DNA from 2 places in the Victivallis sp. Marseille-Q1083 genome. Region 2 is predicted to be linked to the other one. Evidence: riboswitches for the same ligand, from Rfam matches in the RefSeq annotation. Region 2 holds a riboswitch; the other holds the start of a gene.
The links. A riboswitch is a leader RNA that binds a small molecule or an ion and turns the genes downstream of it on or off. The one in region 2 is predicted to bind cobalamin.
Positions count from the first base shown of each region.

Region 1: another riboswitch for cobalamin. It lies ahead of HWX74_RS06020 (prepilin-type N-terminal cleavage/methylation domain-containing protein); the one in region 2 lies ahead of HWX74_RS14315 (type II secretion system protein).

Region 1 is NZ_CAHJXL010000001.1:1,510,402-1,516,998, reverse strand. It holds gene HWX74_RS06040 (hypothetical protein) at 1-59, shown strand, start outside; gene HWX74_RS06035 (AraC family transcriptional regulator) at 84-935, opposite strand; gene HWX74_RS06030 (Gfo/Idh/MocA family protein) at 1,083-2,336, shown strand; gene HWX74_RS06025 (hypothetical protein) at 2,349-3,233, shown strand; gene HWX74_RS06020 (prepilin-type N-terminal cleavage/methylation domain-containing protein) at 3,843-4,655, opposite strand; cobalamin riboswitch at 4,784-4,903, opposite strand; gene thiI (tRNA uracil 4-sulfurtransferase ThiI) at 5,048-6,256, shown strand; gene gyrB (DNA topoisomerase (ATP-hydrolyzing) subunit B) at 6,407-6,597, shown strand, end outside.
Region 2 is NZ_CAHJXL010000001.1:3,465,991-3,472,587, forward strand. It holds gene HWX74_RS14300 (uroporphyrinogen decarboxylase family protein) at 1-279, shown strand, start outside; gene HWX74_RS14305 (B12-binding domain-containing protein) at 345-965, shown strand; gene HWX74_RS14310 (ASKHA domain-containing protein) at 991-2,466, shown strand; cobalamin riboswitch at 2,428-2,573, shown strand; gene HWX74_RS14315 (type II secretion system protein) at 2,618-3,349, shown strand; gene HWX74_RS14320 (sialate O-acetylesterase) at 3,378-5,315, opposite strand; gene HWX74_RS14325 (IS110 family transposase) at 5,364-6,380, opposite strand.

The DNA.
Region 1 (6,597 bases), 2.0 Mb from region 2:
ACGGGGTGCTGCCGCTGGAGCTCGACAGCCTGGAAGTTTTTCTGGCCGAGCTGAAATGACCGGCCGGCTCCCGGCATAATCGCTCAGCGTTTCTCCGGCGCCGGAGAAACGCTGTTCTGTCGCAGCGCGCGCTTGTATGCGCCGGGCGTGCCGCCGGTCAAACGGCCGAAAAAAGCATTCAGATGGGAGACGTTCTTCATACCGGCCAAATCGGCGATTTCCTTCATCGACAGATCGCTGTGCAGCATCCAGTCGGCGATCTGCCGCAGCCGCAGCCGGTCGCGGTATTCGCCCGGCGTACAGCCGAATGCGTCGCAGAACCGCCGGCGCAGCGCATCGCGGTGCCGGCCGACCTGCCGGGCCAGTGCGACGAGTTTTTTCCGGCAATGAACATCCTGCTCAATCAGCAGCCGGAGCTGCTGCTCCGGCGGTAAGGTTTCCGGACGCGGCTCCGGCAGCAGCCGGGCGACAAGTTCCCCGGCGATCAGTTCGGAACGGTAAAAATCGCCGGGCAGCGCCGCCGTCCGCAGCGTACGGATGCGGCGGAAGCCATCCCGGACCGCGTCGAATTCCGCCGCCTCCAGGCGGCAGGACGCATGCAGAGGAATTTTTTCCTGCCGGTGATTCAGCCAAATCCTCCCCGTGGCGGCCTGGTATTCCAATGGCGTTTCTCCGAACACAATCACCCAGTTTTCCCGGTTCGCATCGAATTCGAAACGGAGCCGGACGCCGGGCGGCCGCAGGCAGAGCGTGTACGGGTAACTGCCGTCGCGCTTCCGGTCGTACGATTCCAGCAGCTTGCCGCCGGGCGCATAAACCTGCCGCGCCGCCAGGCCCGAAACGGAAAGCGAGAGCATGAAATTGTTCAGAAGCTGTTCCCCTTTCTGGGCGAAGGTATAGCAACCGCAGGAAAGCAGGGTAAAAGATTCGGCCATTGTCGTAAAAATAGAAATTTTATGGTTATTTATAGAATTTTCAATCATAAAAATAGCGTTGAAATATAAAAATTCAAATTTACATTAGAAACCGGCGGACAAATAAGCCGCCAACGGCGGAAAAAAACAGAAGGACGGAAACCAGCGATGGAACGAAAGATCACCTTGGGAGTGTTCGGCGGCGGCCGCGGCGCCGCGGTCGCTTTGTGTGCCCGATCGGCGGGCTTTGAAATTGTCGCGGTCTGCGATGCGTTCGAACCGCTTCTGCGCCATGCGGAAGCGTCGATCAACGACGAATCGGTGGTCTACTACACCGACTTCGACCGTTTCCTCGAACATGACGGCATGGAAGCGGTATTGATCGCCAACTACGCTACCCAGCACGTCTGGGCTGCAGTCAAAGCGCTGAACGCCGGCAAACACGTGATGAGCGAATGTATGGCGATGTTCACGATGGCGGAAGCGGTCGAACTGGTCGAAGCGGTCGAAGCGTCCGGCCGGGTTTACATGTTCGCGGAAAATTATCCGTTCACGGCGGAACGGCTGGAGATGAAACGCCTTTACGACAGTGGCGAAATGGGCGAATTCCGCTATGGCGAAGCCGAATATATCCACCCGGTCACGCCGCGCGTCAAAGCGTCGCTGACCAGCGGCCCCGACCACTGGCGCTGCTGGCTCCCGGTCAACTTCTATTATTCGACCCACTCGATGGGACCGGTGATGCACATTACCGGCACCCGGCCGACGACGGTGAACGGTTTGGCGATTCCCTATGATTTCAACGATCCGGTCCTGACCGGACAACTGCGGAAATCCGACCTCGCCTCGCTGCTGATCTGCCGGATGGACAACGGCGCTCTGGCGAAAATCATGCCGTGCGCCTTTCTCCGCGACCACGGCGAACGTTACCGCTTCTGCTGTTCCAGGGGAACGATGGAGATGAACCAGGGCAACCCGGAATTGCGCGTCCACCACGAACTGTTCGACTTCGATCCGCCCAAACCGGTCAACCTCTTTTACAAACCGAATTTTCCGGAAGAGTTCCGGCTGCTGGCCGAAAAGTGCGGCCATAACGGCGGCGATTTCTTCACCAGTTATTTCTTCGCCAAAGCGATCCGCGACGGAGGCCGGCCGATGATCGATGTCTATCAGGCCATCGACATGACCTCAATCGGCATCCTCGGCTATCGCTCCGCGCTGCAAGGCGGCATTCCGATCGAAATTCCGGACTTCCGCGACCGGACAGTCCGGGAGCAGTACCGTCATGACGACTGGAATCCGGATCCCGCCCGCCGCCGGGAAGGCATGCCGTATTCCAGCGTGCTCGGCGACATCGAACTGCCGGCCAAAACGCTGGAGGATTTTTATCGTTACCGCCGGGAATACCGGGAACAACTGTAAGGAAACGATGAAATGTTCTCCGGAATGACTGCCGGTTTTCTGCTCACTCTGGCGGTGGCCGTCGCCTGGGCACTGGTCGGAATCGTTTACAGCCGGGCGGCGGCGACCCGGATTGAAATGACGCCGTTCCTTTTCGCCGGCGGGACAGCGTTCCTGCTGCTGACCTGGCTGTTGTGCTGTCCGCCGTTCGCGGTCGACTGGCGCGAAGTGGGGATTGTCGCCGCCGTACTGCTGCCGGCCGCTCTGCTCGGTCAGGGCGGATTCCTCACCATGGCCAGGGCGATGAAACAGGGGTCGCACGGCATCGTCTGGTGTTTTTCGCAGGCGGCATTGATCATGCCGTTTCTGACCGGCTGGCTGCTGCTGGACAACCCGGTGGCGGCGCGGCAATGGACCGGTCTGGCGGTACTGACGGCGGCGCTGGCAATGCTCGGCGCCGCTGGAAACCGTCAGGCCGAGGAGGGCCGGCGTCGTTTCCCGTGGTGGGCGCTGGCCGCTTTTCTGCTGCTGGGCTGCCAGCAGAGCCTGACGCTGATTCCGAACGGTCTCCAACTGAGCGGGGCGGCGCTGGCCTGGCGGCTGCCGCTGAGTTCGTTGGGCGGGGTGATATGGATTCTACCGGTATGGAAGCGAAAACTGCCGCTGACACGGCAATTATGGGCCTGGGGCGTGCTTTACGGCGCCGTCGTCATGGCCGGCCAGTTCCTGCTCTATTGGGCGCTGGATGTGTTGTCCCCGCACGGCATGGAAGCGATCGTCTATCCGGTGGCCGTCGGCGGAAGCATCGGTTTTTTCACCCTTTACTGCCGGCTGGTCCGGCGGGAACGGCTGGCCTGGTTGGCCTGGGGCGGCATCCTGCTCTGTCTGGCCGGCATCGTCCTGCTGCGGCTGCCTTGAAAACCGGACAGCTGCACGATTCCGGCCGTTCCGCGCCTCAGGCGACTTTCATTCGGATGACACGGCAGGACCCGGGAAACGGTCTGGCGAAGCCGGTCGGCAGCCAACCCGTATTGTGCGGAAGCACAGGGGGCCGTGAAAGAATTCAAGAGGTTTCAAACTGTTTACGAACCCCATATAAATCCGCAAAATCCGAGTGCCGTAGAAAATTTATTTTTTCGCCGGAGGCGGTCCAACAGTTTTTTTTTCGGCGACATCAAAAATGTGCGATACTTCATCCTGGAGGATGCATAAAGACGGTAATTCACAACGAGATATAACACAGAAACAAGAGACGGGCGACATGAGCAGATTTAACCGGCCTGGCGACGAGAGGTTGATCCGAAAGCTCAGGCACTGCAACGATTTTTGACACAGGCGATGACTGCGCCAGGCCGCCTGGTAACGAAGCAATTCTGTATTTTGCCATGGCCAGTCTTCCTGTCCAAATGCTTTTCAGCCATAAAAAACAGCCTTTTTCCGGGCGGGCAAGCCAGTGCGGAAAAAGGCGCGGGAGAATAAGCTCCTTTCGTCAAAAGGCTCCGTTTCGTACGCAATTCATTGAAAATATTATTTGTCCGGATCGTAAAACTCCGCCCGGCCTTCGTCATCGTTGGTGCAGGGATGCCCCAAGTTCCAGAGCGTGCCGTAATTGCCTTTGGTCGACACCATCGTCATCGGTTCGACGTGGCCGTCGCAGAAGATGATGTTGGCGCGGTCGTTGTGGCGGAAATGCATCGTCGGCCACATCTGGTAGACACCGCCGGCCGGTTCGATCGACGAACTGTAACCCATCAAATCTTCTCCCCAGCCGCCGGAGGAACTGACCGGGATGCCGGAGTCGGCGAACATGATCTTCCGGCTGGAAGAATTGATCTTCACCGTTTTGTGGCCGGCGGAAAATGCCTCGTCGCTGTAACCTTCGAACAAGGTGCCGACCATCGTATTGTAACCGAAGCCGCCGCAGCCGCGCTCGAAAGCCTGGATGTTGCCGGGCACCGTCATCGACGGACATTCGTTCACCCGGCCGGTGCCGCCCAGATAGCTCGCCAGCGGACCGCGCGAGGCGTCGTAGTCGGCGTCGTCGCCGGAACTGGAAGTATCGGAGACGCCATGCCAGCGGTGGCGGTTCGTCGTCATCATATCGGTGGCGTAGGGAACCAGATAATCGTTCGAATCGATCGCGTACATCAGGTTGCTCAGGCCGAGCTGTTTTAAATTGCTGACGCACAGAATGGCGTGGGCTTTGGCTTTGGCTTTGCTCAACGCCGGCAGCAACATGCTGGCCAGGATGGCGATGATGGCGATGACGACCAGAAGTTCAATCAAAGTGAAACTTCCGGTTCGCCCTGTCGTGGAATTTCCGGAAACAATGCGCAGCATGAGAATTCGTCCTTTCGTTTTTCAGTGTGGCGCGCACCTGAACCGGCGTTTTCCCGCCCCGAAAGAACCGACAGGCCATCCGTTGATGTCGGGTGCCCGCCGAATCGATTTCTGGCGCGGAAATCAGCCGATTCGACTTTGATTCCGGCAAGCTCTGACTTGCGGCTCACGCCGCTCACAGTTACGCGATAGTCCCGGATTTTCACCGGCTTCATTGCACTGGAATCACCTGGAGATTAATATAATTTCGATTCGGGACAATTGCAAGATCGCGGCATTGTAATTTATTCGGCGGCAGTCTATATTATTCTTCTGCCGCCGGGCAGAAAAGCCGCTCGAGAAATTCCAGTCCGGAATGCCTGACAAAACCAGTGGAGAAGGAAAGCGTCAAGATGTACAATGCGATCATTTGCCGTTATCATGAAATTGCGATCAAAGGCAACAACCGGGGAATGTTTGAACGGCGACTTGTGGATAATTTGTACTATTTGCTGCGCGAGCTCTCCGAGATCAGAATCGCCCGGATTCGCGGCCGGGTCTGGATCGAGCACAAAGATCATTCGGCGTTTTCACCGGAAGAACTGGCCTTCTGCCGCCGGCAGCTGCCCAGGGCGTTCGGTCTGGAGTCGGCTTCGCCGGCGATCAAAACGGCGCCGGTCATGGCGGAGTTGACGGCGGCGTTGCGGACGGCGGCGCCGGCGGTTTTCCAGCCGGTTTTGGCCGAAAAATCGCCGGTGGAGTTCCGGGTCCGGGCCCGGCGCAGCGATAAAACTTTTCCGCTGCGTTCCCAGCAGATCGAGATCGAGCTGGCGACGGTGATCGGCGATCTGTTCGGCGCCGACAACCTCCGGCTCAATCTGGATGACGCGGAATTGACCGTCGGCTGCGAAGTGCGCGATGAATTTGCCATTCTGTTTTTCGAATCCTGGAAAGGGCCGGGCGGCCTGCCGGTCGGCAGCAACGACCGGGTATTGGCGCTGCTGTCCGGCGGCATCGATTCGCCGGTGGCCTGTTACCTGACGATGAAGCGCGGTTCCAACGTCGATTTTCTGGCGTTCCACAGCGCACCTTATACGCCGCCGGAAACGACGGACAAAATCCGGCGGATCGCCGGTTATCTGAATGGTTTTCAGCAGTCCGGCCGGCTGTATCTGTGCAACATTGCCGAGCTGCAGAAGGCGATTCGCGACAACTGCAATCCGCGGCTGCGGACGGTTTTGTACCGGCGGATGATGTTCCGGATCGGCGAGCGGATCGCCCGGCGCACCCGGTGCCTGGCTTTGCTGACCGGCGAATCGCTCGGTCAGGTCGCGTCGCAGACCCTGGTCAATATGGGAACCATCGGCGCGGCGACGTCGCTGCTGGTGCTGCGGCCGCTGGTCGGGCTGGATAAGCTCGATTCGGTCCGTTATGCCGAAGCGATCGGCACGTTCGAACTTTCGCGGCAGCAGGTGCCGGACAGTTGTACCGTGTTCGCTCCCGACAGCCCGGCGACGGCGGTGCCGGTCGACAAGGCGCTGGCGGAGGAAGCGAAACTCGGCGATTACCCGGCGCTGCTCGACAAAATCGTCGATGCGGCGGAGTGCGTGGTTCCGGATTGATTTTTTTTCGCTGTTTTTATCCGGATTTTCTTGGTGGCGATCCGACGCTTTTTACTTGAAAAAGACGGGCTTGTGGTGTATCTTACCAAGTAAAATTTTATGAAAAAAATTAACGGGCCCAGAGTAAGGTTTTCTGGAGAAAGAGTTCCTATGGCAGAGATTGATGATTTGAAAACGACGCCGGATGAGTCCAACGAGTACAGCGCCAGTAAAATTACGGTGCTGGAAGGATTGGAAGCGGTGCGGATGCGTCCGAGCATGTATATCGGCGACACCGGGCAGCGCGGTTTGCACCATCTGGTGTACGAAGTGGTGGACAACAGTATCGACGAGGCGCTGGC
Region 2 (6,597 bases):
TGCCTGCAGGCGATCGAAGTGAAGGCCGGGATGGATGTCCTGCGCATTCATCGCGAATTCGGCGACCGCATCGCGCTGTGCGGCGGCCTGGACACCCGCAACCTGGTGGCCAACGACTGGCCGGCGATCGACCGGGAGCTGGAGGAAAAAATTCCGGTGCTGAAAGGCGGAAAGGGTTATATCCTGCACTCCGATCATTCGATTCCGGAGACCTGCAGTTATGATACTTACCGGCATTTCGCCGAAAAAGGGCTGGCGCTGGGGCGGTATGGGAAGTAAAGTGTAAGAGGAATGTTCCGGAATAAGAATCAAACGGTAAATTGATAGTTGGGAGAATCAAAAAAATGACTGATTTTGAGGCGTTGAAAAATGCGGTGATGAGCGGTAAGCGCAACGAGGTGACCGCCCTGGTCCAAAGCGCGATTGATGCCGGCGAGGATTTGAACAACGTGCTGGACCTCGGCATGATTCCGGCGATGCGGGAGATCGGCGACAAATTTTCCCGCAACGAAGCCTATGTGCCGGAGCTGCTGATCGCCGCCCGGGCGATGCAGGCCGGGTTGGCGCTGATTGAGCCGTTGTTGGCCAACACCGGCCGCAAACCGCTCGGCAAAGTCGCCATCGGCACGGTCAAAGGCGATTTGCACGACATCGGCAAGAACCTGGTGGCGATCATGCTGAAGGGCGCCGGCTATGAGGTGATCGATCTGGGGGTCAATTGCGATACCGCCAAATACGAGAGCGCGGTGGCCCAGGGCGCTCAGGTGATCGGCTGCAGTTCGCTGCTGACGACGACGATGCCGTATATGAAAGAGGTGGTCGAGCATTTCAAGGGAAAGAAGGTCAAAGTGATCATCGGCGGCGCGCCGGTGACCCAGCAGTATGCCGATGAGATCGGCGCCGACGGTTACAGTTCCGATGCCAACGGCGCGGTGAAGCTGGTCGACCGGCTGCTGGCCTGTTGAACTCCGGTCGGAGTAACGCTCTGAGATGAATCTGACGGTTGCAAGCCCGGCCGGACCGCGGTTGATTGCCGCTGCGGCGGGGGAAGAGTTGGCGGCGGTTCTGCGGCGGGCGGGACTGGGGTTGGATACCCGTTGCGGCGGGTTGGGAACCTGCGGCCGCTGCCGGGTCCGGCTGGTTGCCGGTTGTTGCTCGGTCGACGGCCGGGAAGTTGCCGCACCGGCCTGGGTCAACGCCTGTCGCGCCAGGCTGCTCGGCGGCGATGCTGGAATTGTCGTGCCGGCGGAAAGTTTCCTGCCGGCGACCGGTCAGATTGCATTTGATCTTGCCATTTTGCCGCAAAGAACCGAAACGGTATTGGCGATCGATCTGGGGACGACGACGGTGGCGGCGGCGCTGATCGCCGATGGACAGTTGTTGGCATCCGGCGGCGCTTTCAATTTGCAGAACCGGTATGGCGACAATATCGCCAGCCGGATTAGCGGTGCCGCCGCCGCGCTGCCGCAGTTGCGGCAGGCGGCGATCGACACGGTGCGCGGCATTCTCGGATCGTTTCCAAAGGAGGCGCTGGCACGGGTGTCCCGGGTGGCGCTGGCCGGCAATACGGTGATGAGCTGTTTGTGGCACGGCATTGATCCGGCGCCGATCGGGGTGCTGCCGTTCACGCCGCCGCTGCGGGTTTTTCCGGAAACGACGGCGGAAATGCTCGGACTGACGGTGCCGCTGCTGACCGTCCCGGCGATCTCCGGATATGTCGGCGGCGATTTGGCCGGCGGCGTCGGCATCGTCGGGCTCCGGCCGGGGGAATTGCTGGTCGATATCGGTACCAATTGTGAAATTGTCCTGGCCGGCGCGGAACGGATGTGGTGCGCGGCGGCGGCGGCCGGCCCGGCCTTTGAAGGCGCCGGGGTGCGTTGCGGCAGCCGGGCGGTGCCGGGTGCGATCGAACATCTGTGGTTGGAAGGAGGCAAGCCGGTCTTTTCGACGGTCGGCGGTTTGCCGCCGGCGGGTATTTGCGGTTCGGCTTTCATTGACTTTCTGGCGGCGGGAAGGGCGGGCGGACTGCTGACGGAATTCGGCCGGCTGACGGAATTCGAATCGGACGGCAATTGTCGCTTTTACCGGCTGGCCGGGGAGGTGGTGATTACCGAAGCGGATATCGAACAGTTGTTGAAAGCCAAAGCGGCGGTGTACGCTGGTATCGGTTCGCTGCTGAAGCATGCCGGCCTGGAGCTTGCGGCGGTGAAACGGATTTATCTGGCCGGCGGATTTGCCCGCTATCTGAATCTGGACGCGGCGGTGGCGGTCGGCATGCTGCCGGCTTTGCCGCAGGGAGAATATCGCGTCGTCGGCAATACGGCGTTGACGGCGGCCGCCAGGCTGGCGGCGGAGCCGGAATGGCTGGAAGAGTTGGAGCGGCTGATCGATTTGCCGCAGGAGGTGCCGCTGAACAGCATTGCCTCCTTTGAATCTGATTATATTGATGCTCTATTATTGATGTGACGTCAGCGGTGAATCCGGTGAAAGGCCGGAGCTGTCGCGCAACCGTGTGAAGCGGCTCAATGCCGTCTCAAGCCGGGACCCGGGACGTCAGTGGAAAGGCGGGCGAAAGAACGGTCGACCGCCGGAAGTGCGCGCAACACAAAGGTTTATCATGAAGCGTTTTTCTTTTACCCTCATTGAATTGCTGGTGGTGATCGGCATCATCGCTGTCCTGTCCGGCATGCTGCTGCCGGCGCTGTCCCGGGCCAAAGCCCGGGCGCAGGCGATCCGTTGCGTCAGCAATTTGAAGCAGATCGGTCTGGCGCTGGCGCTTTATGCCGGCGACAGCGACGACTATTTCGTCCTGTGCGCCAACGGCGACAATTCGCAACTCTGGTGCGGCCGCAGCGACAACGGCGTCTATCGGCCGGAAGGCGGCCTGATGGGATATCTCGGCGAAAGCGACGGCCTCCGGCGCTGTCCGGTTCTGGGCGCTTTGGCCGCCGGCTACAATACCGGCAGCGGCGGTTACGGCTACAATGTGCAATATCTCGGCCCGATGAATTATTCGATATACCCGTTTGCCTCCGCCCAGGCGAAAGTTTCCCGGGTGCGCAAGCCGGCCGAGACGGTGGCTTTCGCCGATTCCGCCGATTTCACCGCCTCCGGCGCTCAGGTCGAAACCTATCAGATCAACGGGCCGCAGGCGCCGTACGTGTCGCCGAACATCCACTTCCGCCATCGAAACAAGACCAACGTCAATTGGGTGGACGGGCATGTCTCGGCGGAAGCGATCGTCTTTTCCAAACCGCATTATACCGGTTTTTCCGCCACGGAGTGCCTGAACGTCTACCGGATCGGCTGGTGGGGCAGCGATACCAACGAACTGTTCGACCTGGACTGACGATCGCTCCGGCCTTTCATCGGCGGTATCAGCAAGGTGCCCGGAAGGGCACCATCGGCAGTCCGGCGCCGTTATAACAATTCGCCTCCCGGGCGTTTTCGCTCCAGGCATAGCGCACCCGGCAGGGCCGGTTGCCGTCCGGAAACGACAGCAATACCCGGTTGCCGGCGATCCGGGCGGCGGCTTGCCGGAATGTTCCGTCGGCTCCGGCCAATTCAAATCCGGCCGGTTCGCCGCGGGCGAAAAGGCCGGCGGCATGACTGAAAAGCAGTTCCACGGCATTCTCCGTCAAGTGAACTTCGGCCAGGGTCGGGCCTTCCCCTTCCACCGGGCAACCGTAGGTATCGGCCAGTGCCCGCAGCGCCAGCCGTTCCCCGATAGTCCGCTTATCCAGCGGGTGAATGTCGGTTTCATCGCCGGTATCCACCGCGCTGGCATAACCGGTGCCGGTGGCCTCCGCGGCCTGAATCTGCGCTTCCCGGATCAAAGGCCAGGCCGGATTGCCGGTGCGGCGGAAGGAGGCCAGCAATACCTGGTAAAAGGCCAGATGAGGGTTGCCCCAGGCCCGCCGCCAATCCCCGATCAGGTCGGTCATCAAACGCGCATATAATTCCGGGTGTTCCTCGTTGGATTCGCCCTGATACCAGATCACGCCCCGCATCGCGCAGGGCAGCAGCGGATGGATCATGCTGTCGTAAAGGATGGAGTAGCTGTTCGGACAGCCGGTTCCCACAAGGTTCCGCCGGGGGCCGCCCAGATTGAGTTCGGTCCGGTAGCGCCACGCGCCGGCCAGCGGAATCGCCGGTTCCGGCGACTCGGCGCAATAGAGTTTCATCTCCGAAGCTGGACCGACCAGACCGCCGCCGAACAGGAAGGAATAAGCGCGTACCGCGATGACCGCCCGGCCCGGCCTGACCAGCTCCGGCGCGACCGGATAATGACGCGGCACGTTCCAATGGCCGGTTTCCAAGCCGGTCCCGGTGGCGCCTACTTCAACTCCGTTGAAATAAGTGACATCGTGCTTGTCCACCGCGCCGGGAGCCAGAATCAGGCGGCGGCCCGCCCAGGCGGCCGGAATTTCCACCTCGCGGCGGAACCATACCACGCCGGAAAAGTCCATATCCTTCTGGGTTTGCCAGCAATCCGGCACTTTCATCTCCGGCCAGTCCCGGTCATCGCAATCCGTTGCCGCCCAGCCGGCGGCCACGCCCCGGTTCGGCGGGTATGTCGGAACCTGGCTCGAAACCAGCCGGGCCATCCGGTCCTCCGGGGAAAGCGTCGCGAATTCCGGTGAGTCGACTCCGGCTTTTTCGACGATTTCCCGATAAGCGGGACTTGAAACGAACAATTCATATTCGGTCACTTTGGCAGCGGTGTCGGGATTGGCCAGCAGGGTTTCCCGGCTGATCCAGGCTTCGGCAATGGTTCCGCCCCAGTTGGATGCCACGATTCCCACCGGGATTTTCAGTTCGCGGGAAAGCCGTGACGCGAAATACGCTCCCGCCGCACTCCAGCGCAACAGCGTTTCCCGATTTTCCGGACGCGTCCACCGGGCCCGCACCCGGGTTGTCCGGCTGAGTTCGGCTACCCGCGGCAGCGTGATCATACGTACCGGCGCGCCGAATTCAATGGCTTCCGCTTCCGGGATCGGCGTCTGGAAACCGCCCAGCGGCATCTCCATATTCGATTGACCGCCGGCCAGCCAGACTTCACCGATGTAAAGGTCCTGCAATTCGATGCGTTCCCGGCCCTGCTTCACTTCCAGCTTCCACGGGCCGCCGGCCGGTTGCGGCGCCAGACGGATCAGAAACTTGCCGTCGTCGCCGGTCCGGCCGAATCCGACCGCCCGGCCTTCTCCGAGGTTTGCTTCAACTGTCGTGCCGGGCGCCGCCCAGCCCCAGATTGCGATCGGCATTTCCCGCTGCAACACCGCGTGATCGGAAAACAGTCCGGATAATTCCAACATATAATACCGCCTCCCATGATAAATTTCCACTTCGATGTCGAGAAAAACTCAATTTTTTACGAGCTTGAATTGAGTAAAATTCTCAAACATCCAATTGTTTTTTAATGTTCTATACACGATATCGAGGAATTTGCGAGCCAAGGCGATATTGGCTTTCGCACCTCCCCGCCGACTTTTTACCGATTCATGAAAGGCATTGAGATACGGGCTGTAGCGTTTGGCGATCAAAGCGCATTGCACCAAAGCGGTTCTGGCGATCTTGCTGCCGCTCTTCGTGATTCTTCCGTGGCAAACCGTGTCATTTGAATTGCTCACTCTGGGGACGATTCCGATATAAGCGGCCAACTGCTTTGCCGATCGGAAATCAGCGATATTGCCGATGGTTGCCAACAGGATCGCCGCACCTTTCGAGCCGATTCCCTTGATGGATTTCAGGTTGTCGAAGCCGTCCATCTTGCTGCCGTGATCCTCAATCGCCTTATCCAGTTTTTCAATGCTTTTGTTCAGACTGCGAATCTGTTCGACAACCACCAGCATTTCCGTGTCGGTGATCGGGTCGAAGTGATAACTCAATGCTTTCAAAAGCCCTTTCTCCGTGGACAGTTCTTCCCGTTTCAGCACGATGAAGTTAGCTGCTAACAGATTGTTGACTTTGTTTTTCAATACGGTACGCAACTGAACCAGTTTTTCCCTGGTCTGCGTCAGACTTGAAATTTTCGCCTGCAAATCGTCTTTCACTCTTACCTCCGGAAGCATATCCTTTTCCAGGAACTCCGCCAACACTTTTGCGTCATGTTTGTCCGTCTTTTTGGTGGACATGCTGATGACTTTGAACTGTGATGGATTCACCACCACCAGTCGCCCGACATGAGCTTTCAGCGAGCTGCAAAACATGAACGTATTTCCGGTCGCCTCCACCGCCATCGCCGTGTTCGGACCGAGCATTGCGGCAAAGCCCTTCAGTTCGGTAATCTCACACTTGCCGATTTTCCGTTCTTCCCCATTTACCCGGATGCAATAAGTAAAATTGTTCCGGTGCAAATCCACTCCAACAAAACTTGTCATCATTCTCTGCCTCCATTCGTTTTTCACGAATCGAAGCGGAACTGCTGTCACGGCCTCACCATCCTCCCATACAGAGTAGTCGATTAATCAGTCGCTCTCTACGGTGGCGCTCTGGTTTACAGATCTGACTAATCTCCTTTCCGGGGTCGTCATCGTTTCTGATGCGCCTCATTGAAACATTCAGTCTGCAACCTGTCCGCTTCCAAACGTGTAAGTT